3 regions of the Affinirhizobium helianthi genome follow, and region 2 is predicted to be linked to each of the others. Evidence: predicted binding sites of a transcription regulator. Region 2 holds the regulator's gene; each other region holds the start of a gene.
What was found. Region 2 encodes LexA, which represses DNA repair genes until DNA is damaged. Its sites were predicted from a motif close to TGTTCNNNNTGTGTTCNG; they were not measured.
Positions count from the first base shown of each region.

Region 1: ruvC (crossover junction endodeoxyribonuclease RuvC) is a predicted target of LexA. The motif match lies at 1,914-1,931, and genes of this name have one in related genera.
Region 3: dnaE (DNA polymerase III subunit alpha) is a predicted target of LexA. The motif match lies at 1,226-1,243, and genes of this name have one in related genera.

Region 1 is NZ_JBHUEQ010000012.1:55,566-59,731, reverse strand. Features, by position in the region: gene ruvB (Holliday junction branch migration DNA helicase RuvB) at 1-542, opposite strand, end outside; gene ruvA (Holliday junction branch migration protein RuvA) at 675-1,292, opposite strand; gene ruvC (crossover junction endodeoxyribonuclease RuvC) at 1,361-1,870, opposite strand; gene ACFSE1_RS07185 (HAMP domain-containing protein) at 2,056-3,324, shown strand; gene ACFSE1_RS07180 (LLM class flavin-dependent oxidoreductase) at 3,431-4,166, shown strand, end outside.
Region 2 is NZ_JBHUEQ010000003.1:526,809-530,974, reverse strand. Features, by position in the region: gene ACFSE1_RS03105 (ComEC/Rec2 family competence protein) at 1-1,902, shown strand, start outside; gene lexA (transcriptional repressor LexA) at 1,883-2,608, opposite strand; gene ACFSE1_RS03095 (VOC family protein) at 2,746-3,609, shown strand; gene ACFSE1_RS03090 (hypothetical protein) at 3,897-4,166, shown strand, end outside.
Region 3 is NZ_JBHUEQ010000003.1:76,715-80,880, forward strand. Features, by position in the region: gene ACFSE1_RS00955 (ABC transporter ATP-binding protein) at 1-111, shown strand, start outside; gene ACFSE1_RS00960 (class I SAM-dependent methyltransferase) at 348-1,142, opposite strand; gene dnaE (DNA polymerase III subunit alpha) at 1,491-4,166, shown strand, end outside.

The sequences.
Region 1 (4,166 bases), on a different contig from region 2:
AAATTGAGGCGAACGGGAATACCAAAACGATCGCGCAGAGGCGTGGTCAGGAGGCCAAGGCGTGTGGTCGCGGCAACAAGTGTGAATTTGGCCAGATCGATCTTCACGGAACGCGCCGCCGGACCCTCACCGATGATGAGGTCGAGCTGATAATCCTCCATGGCAGGATAGAGAATTTCCTCGACAGCGGGACTGAGCCGATGAATTTCATCGATGAAGAGCACGTCGCGCTCTTCGAGATTGGTCAGAAGCGCCGCCAGATCGCCCGCTTTCGCAATAACCGGCCCGGACGTCGAACGGAAATTAACGCCCAGCTCCTTCGCCATGATCTGCGCCAGCGTCGTCTTTCCAAGACCGGGAGGCCCGACGAAGAGAACATGATCCAGCGCCTCGCCGCGATTCTTCGCCGCCTCGATGAAGACTTTCAGGTTGGCGCGCGCCTCCGCCTGTCCGGTAAACTCGTCCAGCGCCTGCGGTCGAAGGGCAGCATCCAGATCCTCACCCTTTTTATCCGGCGAAAGAAGGCGGTTATGTTCAATCATTTCTCATTCCGTGCCACATGACCGGGCCGTGCCACATTAACGGGCCGTGCCGCCCCCGGTGGCGGCGCATTAAACAAACACGTCCTGAAGGCAAGGTCAAAACCAAGACAAGGTCCAAACCGCCGTACAGGTTCAGCGGGACAGTTCCTTCAAGCCCAGGCGAATAAGCTTGGCGCTGTCGGCCCCCTCGCCCGCATTCTTCAAGGCTGCCGCAACAGCATTGGCCGCCTGATCACGCGAATAGCCGAGATTGCTCAGTGCGGAGACGGCATCGGCCACGGGCGCAGAGGCAACCCCCTCGCCGATCTCCTGTTTGAGCCCGATTGCGGCAGAGGCTTCCCCGGCAAAGGCAGGCGCCTTGTTCTTCAACTCGGTGACGATCCGCACGGCGACTTTTGGTCCGACGCCGGGTGCGCGTGACACCGCCGCCTTATCCTGAAGTGCAATGGCATTGGCAAGTTCAGAGGGTGTAAGCGTTGAAAGCACAGCCAGCGCCACCTTGGAGCCGACACCCTGCACGCTTTGCAACAGGTTGAACCACTCGCGCTCCAGCGCGCTCAAAAAGCCGAACAGTTTGAGCTGGTCTTCCCGCACATAGGTTTCGATGAACAGCACCACCGCCTCCCCCATCGATCCGATCCTGGACAGCGTGCGGGTGGAGCAATGGGCGACATAACAAACCCCGTGAACGTCCACGAGAACATAGTCATCGCCGATCTCGTCGATGGTTCCTTTGAGCTTGCCAATCATGCCGCCGATCCGTGCTGAAGAAGAGTGCCGGTAACAAAGTCCGGCACAGAGAACAAGTCAAGAACAAATCAGCCCGCAAGCGCCTGTCGCATACGATTTCCCGCCCTTTGATGGGCATGGCAAATGGCGATTGCCAGCGCATCGGCGGCATCGTTGCCTTTGAACTCCGCTTTCGGCATCAAAATCTTCAGCATCATATGGATCTGCTGCTTCTCGCCATGACCGACGCCGATCACCGCTTTCTTGACGGCATTCGGTGCATATTCGGCAACGGGCAAGCCTGCGCGCGCCGGCACCAGCATGACCACGCCACGCGCCTGGCCAAGCTTCAGCGTCGCCACGGCGTCCTTGTTCACAAAGGTTTGCTCCACCGCTGCCTCATCCGGCCGATAATTGTGCACCACCTCTGCCAGTCCGTCATGCAGCTGGCACAGCCTCGAGGCAAGGTCCATGTCGCCGTCAGAGGTGACCGTGCCGGATGCAACGAATTTGAGGCTGTTGCCAATCGTGTCGATGACGCCCCAGCCCGTGCGGCGAAGGCCTGGATCGATGCCGATGATACGAATCGTGTTGGTCATGGTCCAGCTTACTCCTTCGGCCTGCCTTCAAGCCAGCCCAAATGTGAACAAACACGAAACAAACCCGATAAGCCTTAACCATCCGTTAACGCTGATCTTTCGAATATGCTGATGGCAACCACTCTCTCCGAACTTGCGCCGTCGAATCGCATTAGTTCAGGCGAGTGCCAAGATTGGAGGTCATCATGACGATGTTCACCCGCTTGAAGCGCCGGCCGATCGAGATCATTCTTCTTCTCGTGACGTTTAACCTGGTGGGAACCGCGCTCATCGCCGTTCAGGCTTTGCAAGGCTCCCCCCGGATTCTGGGCTTCAGCATTGCAGCGGCAATTGCCGCATGTCTCGCGATTGTAATGATCGCCTCGCAGATCCTCGATCCTCTGCGGCGGCTCGTTCGCCATGCGCAGGATCCGGGAAACAAATCCGAATCCATCGATCATCTTTCCGCAAACCGAACCGATGAACTGGGCCAGCTGGCCGGTATCGTGTCCGGTCTTCAGGGAGAGATTGCCCGCCAGAAGGACGAGGAAAAGGATTCTCCTCTCACCCGACTGGAAGAAGCCATGCGCAAGCTTGCAAATGGCGATGTGTCCAACCTGCTCTATGCCAGCTTTCCCGAGCGTTTCGAGGGGCTCCGCATCCAGTTCAACCGGCTTGCCTCGTCGATGGGTGCCAATATCGCCCCTGCCTGCGGCAACGCGCAATCCATCAAGCAGCAGGCTCGCTCGTCCCAGGCCGACCTGGCCGTCATGGCCGCAAGGTTGGACGCTTCCCTCGGCACGGTTCGCAAGACATCGAGCGCGCTCGAAGCCCTCAGCAAGGCTGCACGAATGCGCCATGGGGACGCAAGCGCCACGACACGCCATCTGGCGGAAGCGGCAGAGCGAAGTGCTGCCCTGACGGCAGCCGTGGGTGAACTGACGGAAGCCGGGCAGCAAACGCTGGAATGCCGCGACGAGCTGGATACCCTCACGCGCCGTCTGGCAGACCTCGCCGTTCGCGCTGAAAGTGCTGCGGCACAAGGTTCAGGCACGTCCGCCACCGCAGAACGCGCGCTGGCATCGGAGTGCCTTGCCCTCACACGGGAAATGATGCAGGTCTGCCGCCAGAACACCTTGACCCTGGATAAACAGCAACGCCTGCAGGGCAAACTTCGCAACGAGGCAAAATTCCTGGCTATGGATCTGTCCTACGCCCTGGAACCTTCCGGGCGGGTGGCGCGCAACAGTGATCTCGAACTGCAGCGTCTTTCCTTCGTTCAATCTGCAACGCGCGAGATTGAAGGTGTGATGGCCCGTGCAAGCGCCATTGCCGGAGCCACGGAGACTGCGATCATTCGCATGATGAGCGATGCCAGCGCCATTGAAACACGTCTTTCGCTGTTTCGCATTGCTGTACCGGAAGGGCCAAGCCGCACCCCGGCAAACGGGCCAAACCTGCGTTCGGTGACCTGATCAGGCAAAACCGGGCGGGAGCGCTAATTCGCTTCCGCCCCTTAAGTTCGAGCTTGCGGTATCCTAGATAGACTGGAACCGAAAGAATCGAACGAAGCAGAGCATCATGATCCCCTTTTCCATTCTCGACCTCTCGCCCATCGCGGAAGGGCTGCAGGTTTCCGAGGCGCTCCAGCAATCCCGGCAGCTTGCTCAAAAGGCGGAAGCGCTGGGCTATAACCGCATCTGGCTGGCGGAACATCATGGGATGCCCGGCATTGCCAGCGCCGCAACCGCTGTTGTCATCGGTCATGTTGGTGCTGGAACCGAGCGCATCCGCATTGGCTCCGGCGGCATCATGCTGCCCAATCATTCCCCGCTTGTGGTGGCAGAACAGTTCGGCACACTTGCCGCGCTCTTTCCCGGTCGTGTCGACCTCGGCCTTGGCCGCGCACCGGGAACGGATATGCGCACCGCAAGGGCGCTGCGCCGCAACCTGGAAGCGGGAGCTGAAAATTTCCCGCATGACATTATCGAGTTGCAGCAGTATCTGGGAACGCCTCGGGAGGATCAGGCCATCCTCGCCGTTCCCGGCATGGGTTCCAATGTCCCCATCTGGCTGCTCGGCTCCAGCGTTTACAGCGCACATCTGGCAGCGGCGCTTGGCCTTCCCTATGCCTTTGCATCCCACTTCGCCCCAGACATGCTGATGGATGCCCTTCAGATCTATCGCGAGCGGTTCCAGCCATCGGAAACACTGGATAAACCCTATGCCATGGTTGGCGTCATGGGGGTCGCCGCGCAAACCGACGAAGAAGCGCAGTACCACTTCACATCCGCCCAGCAGCAATTCGTCAATCTGC
Region 2 (4,166 bases):
CACATGGGAGATGTTCTGCAGGGCAAGGCGCGCCTCTCACCGCCATCAGGACCACCATTGGCCGGGCTAGGTGATTTTGCTTTTGCCTCCTATTTCGATGGGATTGGCGCGACCGGCTTCTTCTTCGGCACGCCGCAGAAAATCGGTATCGCTGAGGAAGCGGGCCTTCAGTACGGTTGGCTCAACTCCCTTTATGACTTGCGAAGCTATGTCGGTGACCGCATCCGCACATTGGTGGAGGGGGACAAGGGCGCATTCGCGGCAGCCATCATCACCGATGAAAGAAGGGCAATCTCCGGCCCTGTTCTCGATGCCCTTCGAGAAGCAGGGCTCGCCCACATCGTGGCGATATCGGGATTGAACATGGCTCTTGCTGCCGGGATTTTCTTCGTCGGTGCCCGCGCGCTGCTGGTTTTGATTCCGGGGATTTCCCAGCGCATTTCCGTCAAGAAGGCGGCGGCCTTCGGTGCGCTTCTGATGGTGACAGCCTACTACCTGATTTCCGGTTTCGGGGTGTCTGCGGAACGCGCCTATATCATGATGGTGGTCATGCTGATGGCGGTTCTCGTCGACCGACCTTCGATCAGTCTCCACAACATCGCGCTCGCAGCCATCATTATTCTCGTGCTGCATCCTTCCAGCGTCATGGGCGCAAGTTTCCAGATGTCCTTTGGAGCGACTGCCGCCTTGGTGGCAGGCTACAATCTCTGGTCAAAACGCAAGCAGAATGAAGACGGTTTTCAGATTAAAGGCCCTCAGGCTGCAGTTGTTACATCGGTTGCAGGCTTTGTAGGCGGCACGGTCATGACTTCCTTGATCGGCGGCTTGTCCACGGCGATTTTTTCCATAGCGCACTTCAATCAGCTGAGCGCCTATGGCCTCGTTGCCAATCTGGCAGCCATGCCTTTCATCTCTGTGATTGTCATGCCAGCGGGTCTGCTGGGGATGCTGGCAATGCCATTCGGCCTCGACGCTCTTTTCTTTGCTATCATGGGGTGGGGTCTGGACGTCGTTATCAGTGTCGCAACAGTGGTTGCCTCCTGGGACGGAGGCACGAGCATTGGACGGGCGCCACCTTACTTCCTTGCCATCACGTCCTTCGGTCTGATTCTCTTCATTAGCCTGAGGTCTCCGCTGCGGTGGCTGGGCGCGGTTCTTCTCACTGCTGGATTGATCTTGCTATTTTCTGGTGCGGGAAGAGCCCGCCCGGAGATGGTGGTAGCAGAAGACGGGGAAGCCATCCTCCTACGGCGCGGATCTGTAGCGTCGACCAATCAGGCGCGGTCGTCGGGCTTTCTTTTCGAACGATGGCGCAACGCCTTGCAGATAACCGATACGATACTGCCCGTAAGACGCAGCATTGATCTTGCGGGTGATGACGAGCCGTCCATCAACGCGCTCGCTGATGGTGACGAGGAAACGCCAGTGCTCTCAAACATCCGGAGTGACCGGAAGCGCTTGACGACGGCGCAGATCAAGTCCGTCGAAGCGGCCATGGCAACGGGGCTCAGTGAGATCAAACCAGATCAGTTTTTTTGCCTCACGCGTTTGATCTGCATGACAATAACGGCCGAAGGATCAAGAATCGCTGCAGTGAGCGATAACCGCTTGCTGAGCTTTGCCTGCGACCATGCGGATTTCGTTGTATCGAGCCGGACACGGTTCTCCAGTTGCCGATCAGGCGCGCGGCTGCTGACAGGCACAACACTTCGAACAACCGGCACAATGGAAATTGTGTTTGGTGGCCACTTTGAGCCCGGCAACTGGGCCTATCTACCATCGCTCAATTCAAGTGCCCGAGCATGGGAAATACACCGCACCTATGACTGGCGAGCCCGAAGCTTCGCGATAGACGCGCATGATGACCCCATCCAGCGATGGCTCAATGGTAACGGCGAATAAGACCGACCAGGCGGCCTTGAACCTTCACGCGTTCCGGCGGAAAAATCCGCGTTTCGTAAGCCGGATTGGCGGCCTCGAGAGCGATGGATGCTCCCTTGCGGCGAAAACGCTTGAGCGTTGCCTCTTCATCATCGACAAGAGCGACAACGATATCGCCCGGATTGGCTGTGCTGCCATTGCGGATGATCACCGTATCGCCGTCGAGAATTCCAGCTTCGATCATGGAATCGCCCTTCACCTCAAGCGCATAGTGCTCGCCCGGACCCAGCATTTCGAGAGGTACGCTAATGGCATGGGTGTTGTTCTGAATCGCTGAAATCGGCACACCTGCCGCGATGCGACCCATGACGGGGACGGAGACTGAAGTGCTTTCCTCAGCCGCTACCTTCACCGGCTGTGGTGCAGGGACAGGTTGCGGATTGGGCTTGCCCAACGAACCCTCGATAACGCTTGGCGAGAAGCCGCGCTTGGGTGCCGTACTGGTTCCAAAAGGTTCCGGAAGCTTGATGACTTCGAGTGCACGAGCACGATTTGGAAGGCGTCGGATAAAGCCACGTTCTTCCAGCGCCGTAATGAGGCGATGGATGCCTGATTTCGACGCAAGATCCAGAGCATCCTTCATCTCGTCGAAAGAAGGGGGAACCCCCGATTCCTTCATGCGCGCATGAATGAAGAGAAGTAGTTCCTGCTGTTTGCGTGTTAGCATAATCGGCACCCCGTCCGGAAACAAATCCAGAACGGACACTATATGTTCCAGTTGTGTTCCGCAAGGGGCTCGAAGCGCACTTGTACAAAACGAATAATCGGTTCTAAACCATTTTAACGCAGCGGATGGAGATCGTCGTGTCCAGCAGTCTAGATCATCTCGTTCTGCCAGTTGAAAGCCTTGGTAGATCGAGGGGCATGTTTAGCCGGCTTGGTTTTACGGTTGCGCCTGATGGGCACCACCCTTTCGGAACGTCGAACGCTTGCGTTTTCTTCTGCGACCAGACCTATCTGGAACCACTGGCGATTCGAGACATGGAACGCGCTGGTGAGGCAGCCGGGGCCGGGAATGTCTTTGCAAAGCGGCATTTGGAGGTGGCCATGGACGAGCGATGGCACGCGCCGTCTGCCTTCGTTCTCGCTTCATCCAATGCCGATGCAGATCATGCTCGGTTTGAGAGCCGTGGAATTTCGGCGGGACCAGTTCTGAATTTTTCGCGAGAGGCGCAAGGCGCCGATGGCAGCAAGAGAACCGCGAGCTTCCGGCTGGCCTTTGCGGATCTTGGCTCGAAGGAATTGCTCGGCTTCACGTGTCAGCGAATCAACGCGGCTCTGCCCGGCGGATCGCTCCTGAATCACGAAAACACGGCGCAGGGTATCGCTGAAGTCCTGTTAATTGCCTCTGATTTTGCCAAGGATGCTGACAGGCTGGCATTGGTCCTTGGAGATAAAGGCTGCCAGGGTGAGGCTGAATGGACGTTTCAGTTGCAAAACGGTGCTCTGCGTCTTTTGGCCTTCAGTCATGCCCTGACTGCTTTCGGCGCCTCCTCATCGCGCAGCCAGATGGTCGGGCTGGGCGTGACGATTGCCGTGAAGAGTTTGGCTGCGGCAGAAGCCTGCCTTATTGGCAACGAGATCCCTCATACAAAACTTGGCCGCATGCTTGTGGTTAGTGCGCAGCCAGGAGTTCATCCGATGCTAGCCTTTGTTGAGATTCCGTGACGGTCGAAAACTGCTCGCGCAACGGGAGGTCGGCGCCAGAATGGGTGTGTGGTGAAATCAGAGAGCAGGGACATTCATTGCACATGCAAGAGAGGCAATCCTTGTTTCTCGCTGAACGCCATAGACGGCTCTTGCGGCTTAACGATCTGCTTTTGCGCAGCGACAGCGCAACGCGCACGCTGAGTGCATGGTGCTCCGCTGAGCATACGTGCGAGGGTGAGCTGTCCTCTATTCGTATGGGCGATGATTGTATCTCCGCTGGGCCGGAGGTCAGGCATGCTCTTTGCATGGCGCAGGAAGGCGAGATTGTGCATCGCCGGGTGCTGCTGGTTTGGGGGCAAACACCTATAGCGGAGGCGGATAACTGGTATCTGCCTCATCTGCTCACCGCAGATATGAACACTTCGCTTCAAACCACAACAGTGCCGTTTGGACGGGTGGTGCAGTCGCTAGCGTTTCGCCGGCAGAGCTTATCCTGCGAAGTGCTGTGGCTATCGCCCCAGCAGTTTCTTCCGCAGCAGGTTCTGCGCCATACTGCGCTTCTGAGAAACAGAGAA
Region 3 (4,166 bases), 450 kb from region 2:
TTGGTGCGTCAGTCCGGGCTTGCAGCGCTGATCGCCACGCATAATCACGAACTGGCCGGGAGAATGGACCGCCGCGTGACGATCGAAGGTGGAAAGATAAAGGAATTCTGAGGCATGTGGCGCAAGGCCGCTCGCGCACTCTTACTGTGCGTGCGCTAGCTGTGGAGCCTTTCCGGGACAAGTGCGTAGCGGTTGTTTCGTCCGAAAATGCGTAAAAACAGAGAGTAAGAACGTTGTCGTGTTTCTGCTAGATGCGATACGTTTTAGGAGCAAACGCGATCAGGCTGGGTTGTTGCCCGATGGGTTGGGCTGCAAGGCCCGTTTGATTGGATTGTGACCCTCGGGGATCAGGCGGGCTTTTCCGCCCGCACAATCAACAAAAATGCAGCCAGGTCTCGCCAGCGTCGGAAGCGCGGAAAGTGCTTACAGGCGTCTTCGGTGGGCATTGGTTCGTCGATCTTTTTGATGATGAAGCCCGCATCGCTGACGGCATTGAGAATGTCGCTGAGTGTGCGTGGAAAGCGCGGCACGGCGAAAGGCTCTGCATTGGCCTTGTCAGGATTATCGCCAAACTTCCATTCCTCGACAAAACTTTCCCTTCGGAAGTAATGGGCAACCCCAAGCCCAACCGTCTCTCCGGACGGATTCGTGATCCAGCGCAGTCCCGCGCTGATGAAACAGGGATGAAGAATGCTGAAGGCGAGAAAGCCGCCGGGCTTCAGGATCCGGTGAGCCTCGCGCATCGCCCCCGCGAAATCCGGTCCATCCATCAGTGCCATGGTGGAGATCACAGCATCGAAATTTCCAGTGGCAATATCCGGGCAATGGCTAAAGGATGTTCGTCGATAGGTGATGCCGAGAGGTTGCGCCTCTTCCTGTGCAGTGGCCAAAGCAAGCATCCGCTCGGATAGATCTATACCCGTCATCAGAGCGCCTTGCCGCGCGAGCAACCTGGTATTCGTACCTTCGCCACAGCCAAAATCGATGACAGTGAGCCCAGTCAGGTCGGGCAAGATGGCGAGAAATGCGGGCAGTGTGAAGTGATCGCGGTAGGTGTCAAAGCCAGCACGAACATCCCGCGCCCATTGTTCTGCATTGCGATCCCAATGTTCTGAGACCAGGCTCTCCATGCTCTGCTTCATGTTTCGCACCCCCATTGCCGATCAGCATACAGAGTCCGGAAGGGTGCTCACAACTGGCTTTTTCATATTCCATTAATCTCATGTGTTCCTCTTTCGTTCTTTGTGTTGACATGAGAACGTTAGCGGAACATAGTGGAAACATAACGGAAAAGGAGAGCGTTATGACTGACTTGATCCGGGATGTTGCAGCTTTTGCATCCATCATGACATTTCTCGCAAGCCTCTGCGTCATTGTGCTCTCCATGTGAGGAAGCCATCCTTTTCGGTTGATGCTCCAAGCTCCTTCTGGACTCTGGCGGATAGAGAGCCGACAATCAGCCGATTCAGGAACATGAAACGGCGAGTGGAATGGCGGATACAATTGCATTGACTGCAGGTGCGGAAGTTTCGGCAGAAGGAACGCCGAAATTTGTTCATCTTCGGGTTCACTCGGCCTATTCCCTGCTGGAGGGGGCTTTGCCTCTCAAGAAGATCTTGAGCAAGGCCTCCGCCGATGGCCAGCCGGCCATCGCCATTACCGATACGAACAATCTCTTCGTTGCGCTTGAGTTCTCGCAGAAGGCCATGGATGAGGGCATTCAGCCCATCATCGGCTGCCAGGTTTCCATAGATATGGAAGATCAGGGAGACGAGAAGCGCAACGGCCTCGCCAAATTGCCATCGCTGGTGCTGCTGGCCGCCAATGCGACGGGCTATGAACGCCTTGTCGATCTCGTCAGTCGCGCCTATCTGGGCGGCGAGGGCAGTCAGGCCACCCACATCCGGATGTCCTGGCTGGAGGAAGAGGGAGCCGAGGGTATCATCGCCCTGACAGGCTTCAGCTCCGGGCCGATCGATCCCTTGTTGAAGGATGGGCATGCCAGTCAGGCACAGGCGCGCCTGCTACGTTTGAAGGCAGTCTTTGGTGATCGGCTTTACATTGAGCTGCAGCGCCATACCAATTACGACAAGCGGCATGAACGCAAGCTGGTTGAACTGGCCTATGACAACGATATTCCGCTGGTCGCCACCAACGAGGCCTTTTTTCCATCCAAGAACGAATATGACGCTCATGATGCGCTGATGGCCGTCGCGCATAACGCTATCGTGTCAGACGATACGCGCTTTCGCCTCACTCCGGATCATTGCCTGAAAAGCCGTGCCGAGATGGCAGCCCTCTTTGCCGACTTGCCGGAAGCTCTGGAGAACACCGTTGAGATTGCGCATCGGTGCTCCTTCATCCTGAAGACGCGCAAACCCATCCTTCCTCGCTTCACAGGTGCAACCGACGATGCGGAAGAGGCGGAGCGGGCTGAGGCGGCCGAGCTGCGCCGCCAGTCTGTCGAGGGGCTGGAGAGCCGGCTGGCAGAATTGGGCATGGCGGCTGGCTATACGGAGCAGGATTATCGCGAGCGGCTCGATTTTGAGCTGTCAGTTATCGAGAGAATGAAGTTTCCGGGATACTTCCTGATCGTTTCGGACTTCATCAAATGGGCAAAGAACCAGGACATTCCAGTCGGGCCGGGGCGAGGTTCCGGTGCTGGCTCGCTCGTTGCCTATGCACTTACGATTACGGATGTCGATCCGCTTCGCTTCTCTCTGCTGTTCGAGCGCTTCCTCAATCCTGAGCGCGTCTCGATGCCCGACTTTGATATCGACTTTTGCCAGGATCGCCGCGAAGAGGTAATCCGCTACGTGCAGCAGAAATATGGTCGCGAGCAGGTGGCGCAGATCATTACCTTCGGTTCGCTGCAGGCGCGCGCCGCGCTTCGTGACGTGGGGCGCGTGCTGGAAATGCCCTATGGGCAGGTGGATAAGATCTGTAAGCTTGTGCCGAACAATCCGGCCAATCCCACCCCGCTTTCCAAGGCAATTGAAGAAGAACCGCGCTTGCAGGAAGAGGCGGAGAAGGAGCCCGTTGTGGCGCGCCTTCTCGATATCGCGCAGAAAATCGAAGGGCTTTACCGCCACGCCTCAACCCATGCCGCCGGTATTGTGATCGGCGACCGTCCGCTGTCCAAGCTCGTTCCCATGTATCGAGACCCGCGTTCCGATATGCCGGTTACGCAGTTCAACATGAAGTGGGTTGAACAGGCTGGGCTCGTGAAGTTCGACTTCCTGGGCCTGAAGACGCTGACCGTGCTGAAGACGGCGGTGGATTTTGTGGCCAAGCGCAACATCCATGTGGATCTGGCCAAGATCCCGCTGGATGACAAGAAGACCTATGAGATGCTGTCACGCGGGGAAACCATCGGGGTGTTCCAGGTGGAAAGTGTTGGCATGCGCAAGGCGCTTCTTGGCATGCGACCGGACTGCATCGAGGACATTATCGCGCTCGTGGCTCTTTATCGTCCGGGCCCGATGGAAAACATTCCGGTCTACAACGCCCGAAAGCACGGCGAAGAAGAGATCGAATCCATTCATCCTAAAATCGATTATCTGCTGAAGGAGACGCAGGGCGTTATCGTTTACCAGGAGCAGGTCATGCAGATTGCTCAGGTGCTCTCCGGCTATTCGCTCGGTGAAGCCGACCTTCTGCGCCGCGCCATGGGTAAGAAGATCAAGGAGGAGATGGATAAACAGCGTGCCCGTTTTGTGGATGGCGCCGTTAAGAACGAAGTGTCCAAGCCGCAGGCCGACCTGATTTTCGATCTTCTGGCAAAGTTCGCCAATTACGGCTTCAACAAGTCGCACGCCGCTGCCTATGCCATCGTCTCCTATCAGACGGCCTATATGAAGGCGCATTATCCGGTCGAGTTTCTGGCCGCCTCCATGACCTACGATATGGCCAATACGGAAAAGCTGAACGATTTCCGACAGGATGCGTCTCGCCTGGGCATCAAGGTCGTACCGCCCTCGATCCAGACCTCGTTTCGTATGTTCGAAACGGGAGAAAACTGCATCTTCTATTCGCTTGCTGCCATCAAAGGCGTCGGCGAAGCGGCTGTGGAGCACATTGTCGCTGTGCGGGGAGATAAGCCATTCGCCAGCCTGGAGGATTTTTGCCTCCGCATCGATCCGAAGCAGGTGAACCGGCGCGTGCTG